DNA from 2 places in the Cytobacillus gottheilii genome. Region 2 is predicted to be linked to the other one. Evidence: riboswitches for the same ligand, from Rfam matches in the RefSeq annotation. Region 2 holds a riboswitch; the other holds the start of a gene.
What was found. Region 2 has a riboswitch for S-adenosylmethionine ahead of J1899_RS02945 (cyclase family protein). Riboswitches for the same ligand answer to the same signal wherever they lie in the genome.
Positions count from the first base shown of each region.

Region 1: it holds a riboswitch for S-adenosylmethionine, as region 2 does, so the genes downstream of both, J1899_RS12515 (methionine ABC transporter ATP-binding protein) here and J1899_RS02945 (cyclase family protein) in region 2, are expected to answer to the same signal.

Region 1 is NZ_CP071709.1:2,535,183-2,542,949, forward strand. It holds gene J1899_RS12475 (2-oxoglutarate dehydrogenase E1 component) at 1-385, opposite strand, end outside; gene J1899_RS12480 (hypothetical protein) at 818-1,036, opposite strand; gene J1899_RS12485 (H-type small acid-soluble spore protein) at 1,234-1,413, shown strand; gene J1899_RS12490 (DUF3889 domain-containing protein) at 1,668-2,003, opposite strand; gene J1899_RS12495 (hypothetical protein) at 1,987-2,130, opposite strand; gene J1899_RS12500 (hypothetical protein) at 2,293-2,601, shown strand; gene J1899_RS12505 (hypothetical protein) at 2,787-3,356, opposite strand; gene J1899_RS12510 (hypothetical protein) at 3,490-3,681, shown strand; SAM riboswitch class I at 3,837-3,934, shown strand; SAM riboswitch class I at 4,007-4,113, shown strand; gene J1899_RS12515 (methionine ABC transporter ATP-binding protein) at 4,240-5,271, shown strand; gene J1899_RS12520 (methionine ABC transporter permease) at 5,261-5,911, shown strand; gene J1899_RS12525 (MetQ/NlpA family ABC transporter substrate-binding protein) at 5,930-6,745, shown strand; gene J1899_RS12530 (M20 family metallopeptidase) at 6,818-7,767, shown strand, end outside.
Region 2 is NZ_CP071709.1:596,748-604,514, forward strand. It holds gene J1899_RS02930 (iron chelate uptake ABC transporter family permease subunit) at 1-894, shown strand, start outside; gene J1899_RS02935 (iron ABC transporter ATP-binding protein) at 891-1,643, shown strand; gene J1899_RS02940 (dihydropteridine reductase) at 1,693-2,415, shown strand; SAM riboswitch class I at 2,488-2,585, shown strand; gene J1899_RS02945 (cyclase family protein) at 2,672-3,424, shown strand; gene J1899_RS02950 (YehS family protein) at 3,641-4,132, shown strand; gene J1899_RS02955 (AAA domain-containing protein) at 4,523-7,767, shown strand, end outside.

The DNA.
Region 1 (7,767 bases), 1.9 Mb from region 2:
CATGTGCAGGCACATTTATCAAATCATTTTCTGTTAAACCGTATGTGTTTAAATCAAATAACGTTTCTTCAACCGGACGGTCATTAAGCGGGAAAATATTCGCACCCAAGTGACCATAAGAGCGAATATTGTCAGCAAGTTTAATAGCAGCCAGACTCTTTTCCAATTGCCCGGCACTTACTGCAAGCTCTGTGTTTTGTGCAGGTTGAGATAACGTTCCAGTTTCCTGGAATGGTGATCCATTTTCTTCAAAAAACATTCTCATTTCATCGTCTACTGATTGTGGATCTTCTAAGTATTTTTCATAAAGCTCAATTACATAGCCGAGGTTTGGGCCGTGAAAACCAAGACCAAATGGCCCTTCGCCATTAGATGGCTTTTTCATGGAAAATTACCTCCATAACTCTTTTTAAATGTTTTTTATATAATATTAAAATTTTATCCTCATTAAATGGTATTCAGAAACTCCGCTTTAAAAAACACGGAAAAGATTATGAATAATATTATTTTTCAGAGGATAAAACGTTTCCATAGCCATTTTAACACGTTAAAGGCGTAGATACAAAGATAAAAACACGAAAATAGTGGAAAATAAAATATTATTTATTAGAAAAATACTTATATTGAGAAAATGAATTGTCATTCGTTTTTATTTGAATATATTTATAAATTTGAAAACTTATGGTATCCCCTAAAACAAAGAAAACTTGCCAATGGGCAAGCATAAAAATAACGTATTCTGCCTTCAAAGAAAAAGAAGCTCTGTTCTCATCCCTTTAAGGCGACTGTACACAGAATTAAAATGCTATTTTCCAGCTTAGCACATTTCTACTAAATAAAGAGGCTCTACTTTTTTCTGTACAGTCCTGGCAGTCTCTATGATTGATCTTGAATTTCCAGGATCATCAATATGACCGCTGCACATGAAACATTGATTCTGTTTGCATTGATGAGTAACTTCTATCCCATCTTCTGTAGCAATAACCATTGGATCACCCTCACCCATTAATTCCTTAGCATGAAAATGAATTTGCATGTAAAAGCCTCCATCCTTTCTTCAAACACCATTTTTTTGCACATAAAACCGTGTAACATTCAAAAACTTATGTTTAATTATAGTATAAAAATTCTGATTTTTACAGGCGTAAAGATTCAATTTCTACTAAATTTTTCCGTATAAAATACGCTTGAAATGACAAAATAACCTATATATATGAAATAGGAGGAACATCAGTGAATATTGGGCGTGCCATTGAAATATCTTCTGCTGCAGAAACCTTTAACATCACTTATATGGATGAGCCAGTCATCATCCAACATGTAGATGAAAACACTAAAACGGCTAGGATTTATTATAAGAAAGAACCTGAGCGTGAACATGAAGTTCCAGTACTTTATTTAATTGAAGAATGAGAAGTTAAAACAAATCTTGCTGCCTCTTGAGAGAAGGCTTTGGCAGGACATTGGAGAAACTTTCTTTCCATTACTTCCTGTTGATTTAATACCTCTATATCATTCGCAGCTGGTTTTCAAGCAAACAACAGAACTAACCCGAAAGATTAGACAGCCTTTTATGATGACTGCTGCTAATCCTTCGGGTTATTTATTGTTTTTCTTTAACTAAAACCTTTTGCATAACCTTGAACTTAATAGTTTACATAATATTATTATTGTTTAGTCTTTAATATTTGAATGTTTTGTAATTTATTCGTTTTTTGATCTACTCTAATTTTTATTACAATGCCAAATTCCTCTTGTCCTTTTTTCGCCCACAATTTAAATTGCTCAATTGCCGTCTCACCTTCATCAGTTCGTCCCTCATAGCGATAATCGACTATTTGAGCGTCTGGGAATTTTTGTTTCGCAGTTTGCATGGCAAGTCTTCCCCACTGTGCGTAGCCATCTTGAACCACTACGAATTGATGTGCTAACGGCTCTGCAGAGTGAATATTAGCAGAAAAGACTAATGAAAAAATCAGAAATAGACTATTTACCAAAACCATGTTGTTCTGCCTTTCTCAAATGCTCTATTTTAGCACGCTCTCTTTCTTCATCCACTAAAATATAGGCAATTTGTTCTTCTAATAAATGATGCATAATGTCTTTATCATCCATACGATTATCTTTCATCGTAAGCCTCCCATCCTTTTTATATTCAGTTTGAAGTTAGCTCTGTTTTTTTATGCGTACCGGAAAAATTTTTTACGAATTGCTTTTAAAGTATGCAAACATGTTTCTAATCTATGAATTGGTGAAATAGGGTATATATGAACAAAATGGAGATGATCATCTATGCCTGATATTTATAAATGCAAAAATTTTAGCAAGACAGGTAAAATTCAGCTTCCAAGTAAATGGCGAAAAGAGTTCGGCCTGCTGCCCGGCAAGCTTGCTGAACTTACGTATGCAAAGAAACAGGTGGTTATTCAAAAAGCGCGGACAGGTACAACAAATAATAAAAGAATTATTACCGAAGGCGGGGCAATATATATTCCGAAAGAGCTGCAGCTGCTGCTCAATGTAGATTGTGAGCATGAATATTGTCTATTCATTGATGCCATAAATGAAGCATTTATACTGCGGGTTCTTGATGCAGACTAATCAAGCTAAGCTCCACCAGCTTTAATAATTAATAAGCATAGCGGTCCTCTATCAAGAAAAAACCGCACTTATTCAAAGTCTGCATTACGAGTTTGAATAGTGCGGAACTAAATATGTAAGCTGTGTTTCGCTGGAATTTCTAATGATGTCTCAGCCAATTTTGATTGATGAATAGAAATAGGAGCTTAACAAATTCTCTTTCCGATCAATTTTGACAAGGATATACAGAAGTTTGCCCATTCCTTCGGATAAGAATCGTTACCCTTCATTTTGTATATTTTGCCTTTAGTCTCAAGTTTTACATCCCAATACGTATCTTCTAACCTTAAACCATCGTCTTCATAAAATTCTAACCAGTTCCATATGCAGTAACGATACATTTGCCTTTTAAACGCTGCAAGATTCCCTGCTCTTTTAGGAAGTATTTTTGTATTAGAATGCCTGCTCAAATGCCACTCAAAATAATGAAAATGCTGTTGTGCAAAATCTATATTAATTTTATACCAAGGCCCTGGATGACCCCCTAAAGAAACACGCAATCGAATGGGATCTTTATTTGGATCAATCATTATAGATCCATCTTGAACTTTGAATAAATCTTTTTTTCGCGTAATGACTGCCTCTACGTCAGCTATTTGTACACTTTGCCCTATATCTGCTTTTCCATTCTTATCATTTATCTCATCACATAATTCAGGCATTGAGATGGGACCTTTATCGTCTATAATATCTAATATCGTATCAAACATACTCAAACCTCTTCCCCCCAAAGCACTCCTTGGTAAATAACTTAATACTATCTTACCTTTTTTTTCTTATGATAAAACCAAAACCTCGCATGGATATTTTACGTATCTGTTAGCAAAGCTAACACAAGGAGGTGTTACAATGGATAACAAAAACATCGGGAATAATAAGCTGCCGTCGTTCACTAAGCTGGATGATCGAATAATTGCAAAGCATTCTTCAAGTCCATCACTAGTCATTCGCACGAATTTAGACGAGAAAGACGCAACAGAACAAAACCCTTATTTTAATGGATCAAATGAAAAAGAAATTAAAGAATATTTCGAGGAATAGGAAATAGAATGAAAGGAATAGTAATGTAACATCCGGAAAGTTTATCACTTACTATTTCAAAATAAAAAATATACTATTTTAAAAAATGTTTGACATCTATGATTTAATGCGTTAAATTAATAATCAAGTTTTAAAAAAACAAAATACGAACACACTTCTTATCAAGAGAGGTTGAGGGACTGGCCCTATGACACCTCGGCAGCGGAATTTAATTCTGTGCCAACTCCAGCAAGCACGGCTTGAAAGATAAGAAGAGGTCATGACGTTTATTATTTATTGCCCTCTTCTTATTTTAGAAGAGGGTTTTTATTTTAACTAAATAATATTCTTATCTAGAGAGGCGGAGGGACTGGCCCTATGACACCTCGGCAGCGGCTTCCTCCTGAGAGGCTGTGCCAAATCCAGCAAGCAGAACAGCTTGGAAGATAAGGAGAACGGATTGCAGTATTTTTTTGCAGGTCTCCTTCTTTCTTTCAAGAAGGAGACTTTTTTATTTTAAAAGGAGCTAAGGCGCTTGCGCTTTTCTTATGAAACACAACGGAAATGGAGATGAAAAGTTTGATTGAATTTCAGCAGCTCAGAAAGGTATACGAAAGTGGCGGACAGCAGGTTGCTGCGCTTAACGGTATCGACCTAAAAATCAATAAAGGAGAAATATTTGGTGTCATCGGTTTTAGCGGTGCAGGTAAAAGCTCGCTCATTCGCTGTGTGAACCTGCTTGAACGTCCGACATCTGGTCATGTCATTGTAGATGGACACGACCTTACTTCCCTGTCTGTCAAAGAGGTCAGAAATGTTAAGAAGAATATCGGCATGATTTTTCAGCATTTTAATCTATTAAACTCTAAAACTGTTTTTGCCAATGTAGCAATGCCGCTTACTTTAGTGAATACACCAAAAGACCAAATAAAAAAACGTGTACACGAGCTGCTTGAGTTTGTCGGTTTAGCTGACAAGGCAGATAATTACCCTGATCAGCTTTCAGGCGGACAAAAGCAGCGAATTGGTATTGCGAGAGCCTTAGCAACCCAGCCTTCCATATTGCTATGTGACGAAGCAACATCTGCACTGGACCCGCAGACAACAAGCTCTATTTTACAGCTTTTGAAAAAAATAAATAAAGAATACAACATTACTATTTTAATCATTACCCATGAAATGTCTGTTATTAGAGAAATATGTGATCGGGTTGCCGTCATTGAAGCCGGAAAAATTATTGAAGAAGGAACTGTTTTTGACGTCTTCTCTTCTCCAACTACATCAACAGCCAGAAATTTCGTCAGCACGGTCATGAATGATCAGCTTCCAGAATCGATCAAGGAACTGATTCAGCAGCACGCAGGCATGCAAAAAATCTTCCGCATAAATTTTGTCGGAAACAAAGCTGGACAGCCGCTATTATCGGAAATTTCCAAGAAATTTGATATTCATATTAATGTCCTTTTTGGCAATATTACAGAATTGCAGGGAACTCCGTTTGGCAACTTAATTGTAGAGTTCCAAGGTGACGAAAAAGAAATTGCCCGCACCTTAACTTATATCCAAGAAAAGGATATAAGCATTAAGGAGGTGAATGAACATGCTAGCTAATACAGATCAAATTATCGAAGCACTGATTGAAACGATTCAAATGGTCACTTTTTCACTTTTGTTTTCAACCCTGCTTGGACTGCCTCTTGGTATCTTGCTGGTTGTCACGAGAAAAGGTCATCTGCTTCAAAACTTGCCTGTCTTTAATATTTTAAATGGAATCATTAATATTTTCCGTTCAGTACCATTCATTATTTTATTGGTTGCGCTTATTCCAGTGACAAGGCTAATTGTTGGCACATCTATTGGAACAGCAGCTGCAATTGTACCTCTTGTCTTTTATGCTGGGCCATATATTGCGAGATTGGTAGAGAACTCTTTGTTGGAGGTTGACCCAGGCGTTCTTGAAGCTGCTGAAGCAATGGGCGCTACTCCATGGCAGGTCATTTCTAAATTTCTGCTACCTGAGGCTCTAAGCTCCCTCGTCCTTGCGCTCACCATCGCAACCATCGGGCTTGTAGGGGCAACAGCAATGGCAGGAGCAGTTGGCGCCGGCGGTATTGGCGATTTAGCCATTACATATGGATATCAGCGTTTTGATGAAATTACAATGATGATCACTGTAGCCATTCTTGTGGTCATTGTGCAAGGGTTACAAAGCTTAGGGAATTTTACAGCTAAAAAAATTAGACGAAGATAATTTAGGAGGAAATACATCATGAAAAAACTTATACTATCAAGCATATTATTAGCATTTGCGGGTTTTGCAGCAGGCTGCTCCAGCGACAGTTCGGAAACGGTGAAAATCGGAATTAGCGGCACGGATACGAGAACTTGGGATTTTATTGCTGAAAAGGCAGAAAAGGAAGGCATTGACATCGAAATCGTGTCTTTCTCTGATTACGTAGCACCAAACACAGCACTTGCAGAAAATGAATTAGATTTAAACGCATTCCAAACGGTTGCCTACTTTGATGTTTTTATTGAAGAGCATAATTTAGACCTTGTTCCAATTGCTACAACAGTTCTGGCTCCGATGGGTATCTATTCTGACCAATACGAAGACGTTAATGATATTCCTGATGGTGCTAAAATTGCACTTCCGAATGATGCATCGAATCAAGGACGTGCATTAATGCTACTTGAAGATGCCGGATTAATCGGACTGCCAGAAGATTTTAATTCTAACGGCAACTTAACTCAAGTAACCGATAATCCGAAAAACCTTGAATTAGTTGAAATGGTTCCTGCTCAAACTCCAAGAGCATTGCCAGACGTTGCTGCATCTCTTATTAACAATGGAATTGCACGTGATGCAGGACTTACTCCATTGACTGATGCCATCTACCATGAAAGCGAAACGGCAACACCTTACATTAATATTATTGCTGCCAACGAAGAAGACAAAGATAACGAAACCTATAAAAGAATTGCCGAGCTTTACCAGGAAGAAGATACTGCAGAATTTATTAAAGAAGAATACGATGGCAACTTAATCCCTACTTTTGTGCCACTTAGCAACATTGGCTGGTAAACCGTCACACTAAAAATTCATGGAGGTTTTTGCTTTTAGCAAGAACCTCCTCCATTATAAGGAGGAAATACAATGAGCTCATCTACTCAATCAGCAGCTGTTTTAAAAGAGAAAATTATTCAAAATGTTGAAGACAACAAATCTGTATACATAGAAACAAGTCACAAAATTCATGAGAACCCCGAAATAGGAAACGAAGAATTCTTTGCCTCTTCCCTTTTGACTGAACTGCTTGAAAAAGAAGGTTTCACTGTGGAAAAGGCCGTTGCAGGGCATGAAACTTCTTTTGTCGCACGCAAAAAAGGCAGCAAACCCGGACCATCAATTGCATTTTTAGCTGAATATGACGCTTTGCCAGGAATTGGTCATGCATGCGGGCACAATATTATTGGCACGACAAGTACAGCTGCAGCTATTGCATTAAGCAAAGTGATTGAAGAAACTGGCGGTGAAGCTGTTGTATTTGGAACACCTGCTGAAGAAGGCGGACCTAACGGCAGTGCGAAAGGAAGCTTTGTAAAACATAATCTAACAGATGGAATAGATGCGGCTTTAATGATTCATCCAAATAGTGAAACACGTTTAACTGGACCTTCTCTTGCGGTTGATCCGCTTGATTTTGAATATACCGGCAAACCTGCACACGCTGCTGCTTCTCCGCACGAAGGCATTAATGCACTAGACGCGGTTATTCAATTGTTCAATGGAATTAATGCATTAAGACAGCAGCTGACAGATGATGTGCGTATTCATGGAATTATCACACATGGCGGAGATGCTCCGAATATTATTCCTGAATATGCTAAAGCAAGATTCTTTATTCGTGCAGCAACTAGAGCAAAATTAAATGAAGTTACTGAAAAGGTAAAAGCAGTTGCAGAAGGCGCAGCCTTAGCCACTGGTGCAAAATTAAATGTTATTGCTTTCCAAAATGAAGTTGATAACCTACTTGCAAACGAAAAATATGATGAAATATTTAGAGAAGCTGCTGAAGAATTAGGAGAAACTGTCATGGGCGTACG
Region 2 (7,767 bases):
GTTTATAACAATCCGGTTCCAGTTGATTCACCTTCATTTATTCCAGTTGTTGAAAGAAGGATCGTCGCTGTTGTGGCCATGCTGATTGCGGCCATTTGCCACAGTTTGTCGACTGTTGCCTTCCAATCCATTACAAATAATCGAATTATAACGCCTTCTTTATTAGGCTTTGAATCACTGTACTCAACCATTCATACAAGTACAATGTTTATTTTTGGTGCTAGCGCAATGGTAAGTTTTAGCGGCATAGGACCATTTTTTCTTCAAGTTTGTCTTATGGTCTTAATGAGTTTGATCCTGTATGGCTGGCTGCTTTCGGGGAAATATGGGAATTTACAGCTTGTCCTTCTGATCGGAATTATTATTGGAACTGGGCTGAATACGATATCCGCTTTTATGAGGAAACTCCTTGCGCCATCAGAATTTGATCTTCTGCAGACAAGATTAATTGGTTCTGTTAATAATGCCGATCCAGCATATTTTCCGATTGTCATTCCAATGGTCATCATTGTCGCATTATTGCTTTATGTTTTTTCCAGGAAGTTAAATATATTGTCACTTGGAAAAGATGTCTCTACTACTTTTGGCGTTAAATACCAATCAAATGTCATTTACACGCTGGTACTTGTTGCTGTTTTAATGTCGATATCAACCGCTTTAGTTGGGCCGCTTACGTTCTTTGGCTTTTTAGTTGCCATTTTGAGTTATCAGGCTGCGCCAACTTATGATCACAAATATATTTTTCCAATGGCTCTTGCTATCGGGTTCTTTGTTTTAACGAGTGCATACTTTTTAATGTACCATGTATTTAATTCTCAAGCTGTTTCCGTTTTTATTGAACTGTTTGGCGGAATCGTATTTCTAATCGTCATTTTAAGGAAGAGGTCGCTATGATAAAGATTGAAAATGCTAGAAAGCTATATACGGAAGAAGTAAAAATTGGACCTTTGAATATTGAAATACCAAAGGCTGGGTTCACTTCTTTAATTGGACCCAATGGTGCTGGAAAGTCTACGACACTATTAATGATTGGAAGGCTTCTGGATTTGGATGAAGGTCAGATCATGGTAGCGAATATGGATGTTACTTCTTCGAAATCAAATGACTTAGCGAAAATTGTTACCATTTTGCGGCAGGAAAATCATTTTGTAACGAGGCTTACGGTTAGACAGCTGGCTGGATTTGGACGCTTTCCTTATTCAAAGGGTAGATTAACGAGAGAAGATGAAGAGATTATCTCTAAATATATCGATTTCTTAGATTTAACGGATCTGGAAGACAGATATTTAGATGAGCTTTCAGGCGGACAAAGACAAAGGGCATATGTTGCGATGGTGCTTTGCCAGGAAACTGAATATGTGCTTTTGGATGAGCCTTTAAACAATCTTGATGTTGCCCGATCTGTTCAAATGATGGAATATTTGCGGCATGTTGCGAATGAATTTGGAAGAACCATTTTGACTGTTATGCATGATATCAATTTTGCTGCTAAATATTCTGATCGAATTTGTGCGATGAAAGAAGGACAAATTGCGGCTTTTGGCACCGTAGAAGAGGTTATGGATCCAAAACTTTTAACAGATATTTTTGAAACGAAAATTGAAATTATTGAAGGTCCTTATGGGCCGATAGCTGTTTACTAGATTATTAAATTATTAGATGAAAATGGAACACACATTGAGGAGGATCACCATGCAAATATATTGGACAAAAATAAACAAGATTATTGAAGAAACACCTGAGGTGAGAACGTACCTGCTTGCCTGTCCGCAAAATTTTACATGGGAAGAAGGTTCTCACACCCACTTCGCATTGGAGGGTTTTAATGCAGGAGATAAACCCAACCGCAGTTTGATTCGCCATATGTCCATCTCCACTTTACCTCATGAAAATGCGATTGGAATCACAACACGCATTAGAGAGCAATGCTCTGAATTCAAAACGATATTAAAAAATCTTACAGTTGGCGATGAAGTTGCCATCTTTAAAACCCACTCAAATGTTCCGCTGAAAAGAGAAGGGAAAAATGTTTATCTGCTGTCATCAGGTGTTGGCCTGGCAACGTTCAGACCGCTTTTACTTGATTTCTTAAACCGGGCTGACAATGTGAATCATATTCATTCCTTAAATATTGATTCATCAAAGAAGTTCTTATTCACAGATGTTTTCGCTTCTTCACCTGATAAGAAGGTTACAGCACAGTTCGTTGATAACCGTGAAGAATACTACGAAGAAGTGAAAAATCTGACTGATGACAAAGATGGTCTCTACTATGTTGTCGGAAGTGATGAATTCCTCCTGCAGAATATTAAAGTACTCCTTGAGCAAGGCATTAAGGCTGAACAGATCATACTAGATAAGCATGAACAGCAGCTGGCTGAGTTTCTGCCGCTTCACTTGTCAAATGAACGATAAAATACTTTTATATTGACAAGGTGACTATAAAAACTATATGGTAAATACAATAACTTAATATTTAGAAAATTTTTCTTATCCAGAGAGGTGGAGGGACTGGCCCTGTAAAGCCTCGGCAGCGAACTTTTGAGTTTGTGCCAATTCCAGTAGCGTGTGCTAGAAGATAAGAAGAGCGGCAGCAGTTTATGTTTATTTATCCCTCTTCTTATTTTTGAAGAGGGATTTTTATTTTAAAAAGATTGGTGAGGTGCTGGTAATGTCAACTGTAAAAAATGCGAATGATTTATTGCAGGCTATTGAGGTACTGAAAGGGAAGGAATGGGTCGATCTCACACATACATTTGGACCAGATTCTCCTCATTTCGCTGCATTTGAAGATGCTGAAATCCAAACACTTTTTACACATGATGATGGCTTTTTTGCACAGCGTTTTAATTTTCCTGGACAGTATGGTACCCATATTGACGCTCCTATTCATTTTGTTCGGAATAAGCGTTACTTAGAGGAACTTGGCCTGAAGGAATTGGTTCTGCCTTTAGTTGTCATTGATCAATCAAAGGAAGCTGAAGAAAATAATGATTTTATTCTAGGTGTTAAAGATATTCTAAAATTTGAAGAGGAGCATGGAACCATCGAAGCAGGCTCCTTTGTTGCATTGCGTACGGATTGGAGTCTTCGCTGGCCGAACAAGACTGCTTTTGAAAATAAGGATACAGAGGGAAATAGCCACACTCCAGGCTGGGGGATTGAGGCTTTAAAATTCTTATTCGAAGAAAGAAATATCAAGGCTGTTGGACATGAAACATTTGATACGGATGCAGCGATTGATGTTCGTAAAAATGGATCTCTAATTGGAGAATACTATGTACTGGAACAGGATACTTATCAGGTTGAATTATTAACCAATCTCAATAAATTGCCGGCAAAAGGTGCTGTTATCTTCAATATTTGTGCAAAGCCCGAAAAGGCTACAGGTTTTCCAGTTCGTTCTTTTGCTTTGCTGCCTTAAAGAGGAAAAGAGCCTCTCCATATGGAGGGCTCTTTCATTTTTGGAGAGATAATTGGTTATGATAAAAATATTCGGAAACCCTGAAAAGAGGTTTAAAGGAAACTTCATGAATAGAACGAAGATCAAATGATTTTATGTTAAAATGAGTAATGCCTTTTAGAAGTAATCCATGTGTTTTTAAGCAGAACCGTACAAGTTATAGGAGGAAGTAGAATGATCGATAATAATGATCTATTAATCCGTTTAAGATATGCGTTAGAAATTAAAAATATTCAAATGGCAGAGATTTTTAAACTGGGCGGCCATGAGGTTACAGTTCCAGAGGTAGTGAGAATTCTCAAGAAAGAAGACGAAGAAGAAGAGACAGACCGAATTAAGCTAACAAACAGCATGCTGAATTCATTCTTAAATGGCTTCATTATTTATAAAAGAGGAAAGCAGGAGCCAAAACCAGGCCAAGAAACTACTCCAGAACCGCCTATCAAAAATAACTCAAGCGTGAATAACATCCTTTTAAAGAAGGTTAAAATCGCCTTGTCTCTCACAACAGAAGACATGATTGAAATATTCAAATATGCCGGCTTAAATGTATCAAAAGGTGAAATTGGTGCGTTTTTAAGAAAAGAAGGTCATAAAAACTATAAAGTTTGTATGGACCATTTCGCGAGGAACTTTTTAAAAGGGCTAGCGATTAAGTATAGAGGCTAGGCGGTATTATAATGCTGCGGAAAAAAACAGCATCTACGTAATTTGTAGATGTTTTTTGTTGACCTCTAATTAACTGGAAATAGCACCAAAAAGCTCAGAACTAACGGTACTGGGCTTTTTTGCATTATTTTACTGAATCTTTTTTTACTTAACCAAAGGAAGAGTTTTGACCTTAATGTTTTGGGAAAGTAATTCCGCTATTTTTAATTTTATAATCTATCTAGGATTAAAAAATATCTATTAAATATCTATACTAATTACTATTATTTACATAAGTATAAAGTCATGTTTTGTCTTTTATTGTAAAAAAATAGGGGTTATAATAAATGTACTAATATGTATATAAATTCACATAAAGTATGTATAGATCATTTTGAAATAGGTGATGAGATGAAGCAAAAGTTGGTTCATTTGAAAGACAGGTTAAACGATTTAAGCAAAAGGAACCGGTCGATTCGAATGTTGAAACTCTATGATAAATGGGCATTTGATATCCATTCAATAAGTAAGCTAAAGCAAGCAGATACAGAAACGATTATTGAGAAAATGATGAAACAAAAGGGAAAAGCATTGCTCCTTAAACAGGACCTTAATAACGATGATACTTTAGTTCTTTCTAATAAAATTAACTCTTTGTACAGGAATATCAAAGGAATTGAAGAGGAAACAGGGCTTTATGATCTGTTTGTGGGATACCCTTATATTACAGGAACGATGCTGGATGGTACTTTTATTAGAGCTCCATTATTTTTATATCCTGTTAGACTTGAAAAAGAAAAGGCGAGCGGAACACAGTGGCAGCTGGATTTTAATGATGGAGAAATTCAACTAAACCGAACGTTATTTCTTGCTTTTAAAAAATTCAGCGGAATTTCTGTGCCTGAACAAATCTTTGAGGAAGCTGAGGAACAAGCTAGTTCTGGGAATTTCCTAAAGTGGTTATCATGGCTTAAAAAATACTCTTTAAATATTCTTTGGTCAAATAATCATGAGTTACAGGCGCTTAAAAACTATCGACAAGATGAAGTGCCAGATTTTAAATTAGGACAATTTGAGTTGGAAAACTTGGCTATCCTGGGGAACTTTCCACAAGGAAATTCCGCTTTACTAAAGGATTACGATGACCTAATTGAAATAGTTGAAGATGATAATGCCCATACGGATCTTGGAGTAGTTGGACAGCTGCTTCAAGCTGGAGTTGAATATGATGCAGGGCAGGATTATGAGGAAATGGAAGACAGAGAACCAATAGAAACGAGAGAGAAAGAAAAATTCTTTGTGTTAGATACTGATGCCTCACAAGAAGAAATTATAAAAGAAGTGGATAAACAGAAAGGTATTGTTATTCATGGACCACCTGGTACGGGAAAGTCGCAGGTCATTGTCAATTTAATCGCAAATGCCATCTCTCAAAACAAGAGGGTTCTACTGGTTTGTCAAAAAAGAGCTGCTTTAGATGTTGTTTATCAGCGTTTAGATTCGATTGATTTATCCTCTCAGGTAGCTTTGCTGCACGATGAAAAAAATGATCGCAAGTCATTATACAGAAAAATGCATAGTTTACTTGAGATTCATGGTGCAGAGGTTAACCATGAGAATGAACTCAACCAATTATCATCAAAGATTGAACAATATGAATATCAATTAAATGCAATAGCAAAAGGTCTTTATGAAGTTCAGCATCATGGATATAAAGCTTATGAGTTATATGGGCAAAGTAAACCCGTAACGAGCATTGAAACTATTTTGAACATGGAAGATATTATCTTATCTTTAAATAAAAATAACCTGGAAGAAACTTTAGTTAAAATTTTCTCTTACGGAAAATACTATAGCAGATTTGGCAGTCCAACTTATCCTTTAAAAGATAGATATCCTTTTACAAATCTAGAAATGAAGGATTCTTTAAAAGTAGTTGAAATTCTAAAAAATGTACAAGAAAAAGCCCGTAAGAGTATTGAATATCTGGAGAAATTTGAGCAGGAATTTATCACACCAGAATACAGTTGGAATATTAGCGACAAATTAGAAAAGATTTATGACGATTTAAGTCTTGAGGAAAAAAGAACCTTACAGAAATTGCGGCTTTGGTGGTGGACTTCATTTACAGGAAAGACAATTATAGAAGAATTATTGAATGAAGACAAATTCAAAGGTCTTTCTTCTAAAGAGTGGCCAAGACTAAGAGAAAGCCTAAGATTTCTTTATGAGCTTTCTCAGGTCTCCGAGAAAATGTCAAAAGAAGTGGGCACATTAAAAACTTATTTCTCAAAAGATGCCATTGATCAATTGAATAATAGAATAACGAAAGGTGATATTCCTTTAAGTGATTTCCAGCAGCAGCAAGAATTTATGATCCAAGATTTTGAGGAACTAAGGAACATGGATCGACATTACGAAGAGAGTCTACCTTATATACGTAATACCATTGATCTCCTGAAGGAAAAGACTGGCGATCATGTTCATAATCAGCTTGCGGAAGAATGGCTGGATATAGTAAAACAATCAGCCTATATTCATTGGATTGACCAAATTGAACAGAAGCACCCTGTATTAACAAAGATTGGTACAGAAGAGATACAGGAAGTGCGCGAAAATTTTAAAAAGTTGCTAGTTCAAAAAAGAGATTTATCAGTAAAGGTATTAATCAATCGTCTTCTAAAGAAGCTGCAGAATGCGAAAGAGTATAACAGCAAAGCAATGAAAGAACTAAAGCACCAGGTTGGAAAGAAACGTATGGTTTGGCCAGTGCGAAAGCTCGTTAGGCAGTTTTCAAGCAATGGATTACTAGATGCAATGCCAATATGGCTGACATCTCCTGAAACGGCATCTGCCATTTTTCCTTTGCAGAAAGATCTGTTTGATGTAGTTATATTCGATGAAGCATCACAATGTACGGTTGAAAATGGGCTTCCTTCAGCATATCGGGGTTCAACACTTGTTGTAGCAGGTGACGAAAAACAGCTTCCGCCATCAAGTTTATTTAAAGGCGGAATTCAAGGAGATGAAGATGATGAAGAACAGATGGAGCTGCAAGAATCTGAAAGTCTTCTCAACTTGTCTAAACGAATTTTGCCTGAAAGAATGCTGCAATGGCACTACCGTTCAAGATCAGAGGAATTAATTAATTTTTCCAATCATGCTTTTTATAATGGCAACATCCAAGTGGCACCAAATGTGCAGCCTCTGAAATCACCGGCGGCCATTCAATGGAGAAGAGTAGATGGAAAGTGGATTGATCAATGTAACCGGATTGAGGCAGAGGCAGTGGTAGCCTTAATTAAGGATATTATGGTTATGAACCCAACAAAATCAGTTGGTGTTATTACATTTAACGCGAAACAGCAGGAGAAAATTCTGGATAGCATTGAAAGCGAAGTTGATAAAGATCCTGAATTCGGAGTGATTTACCAGCAGGTGATGAGTAAGGAACTAGACGAACGGCTCTTTGTGAAAAATATTGAAAATGTTCAAGGCGATGAACGAGATATTATTGTTTTCTCTATAGCTTATGCCAGAAATGAAGAAGGCCGAGTGTACAATCGATTTGGAACATTAGGGCAACAAGGGGGAGAAAACCGATTAAATGTTGCGATTACACGAGCAAAAGAACAGATTTATGTAGTCTCAAGTAT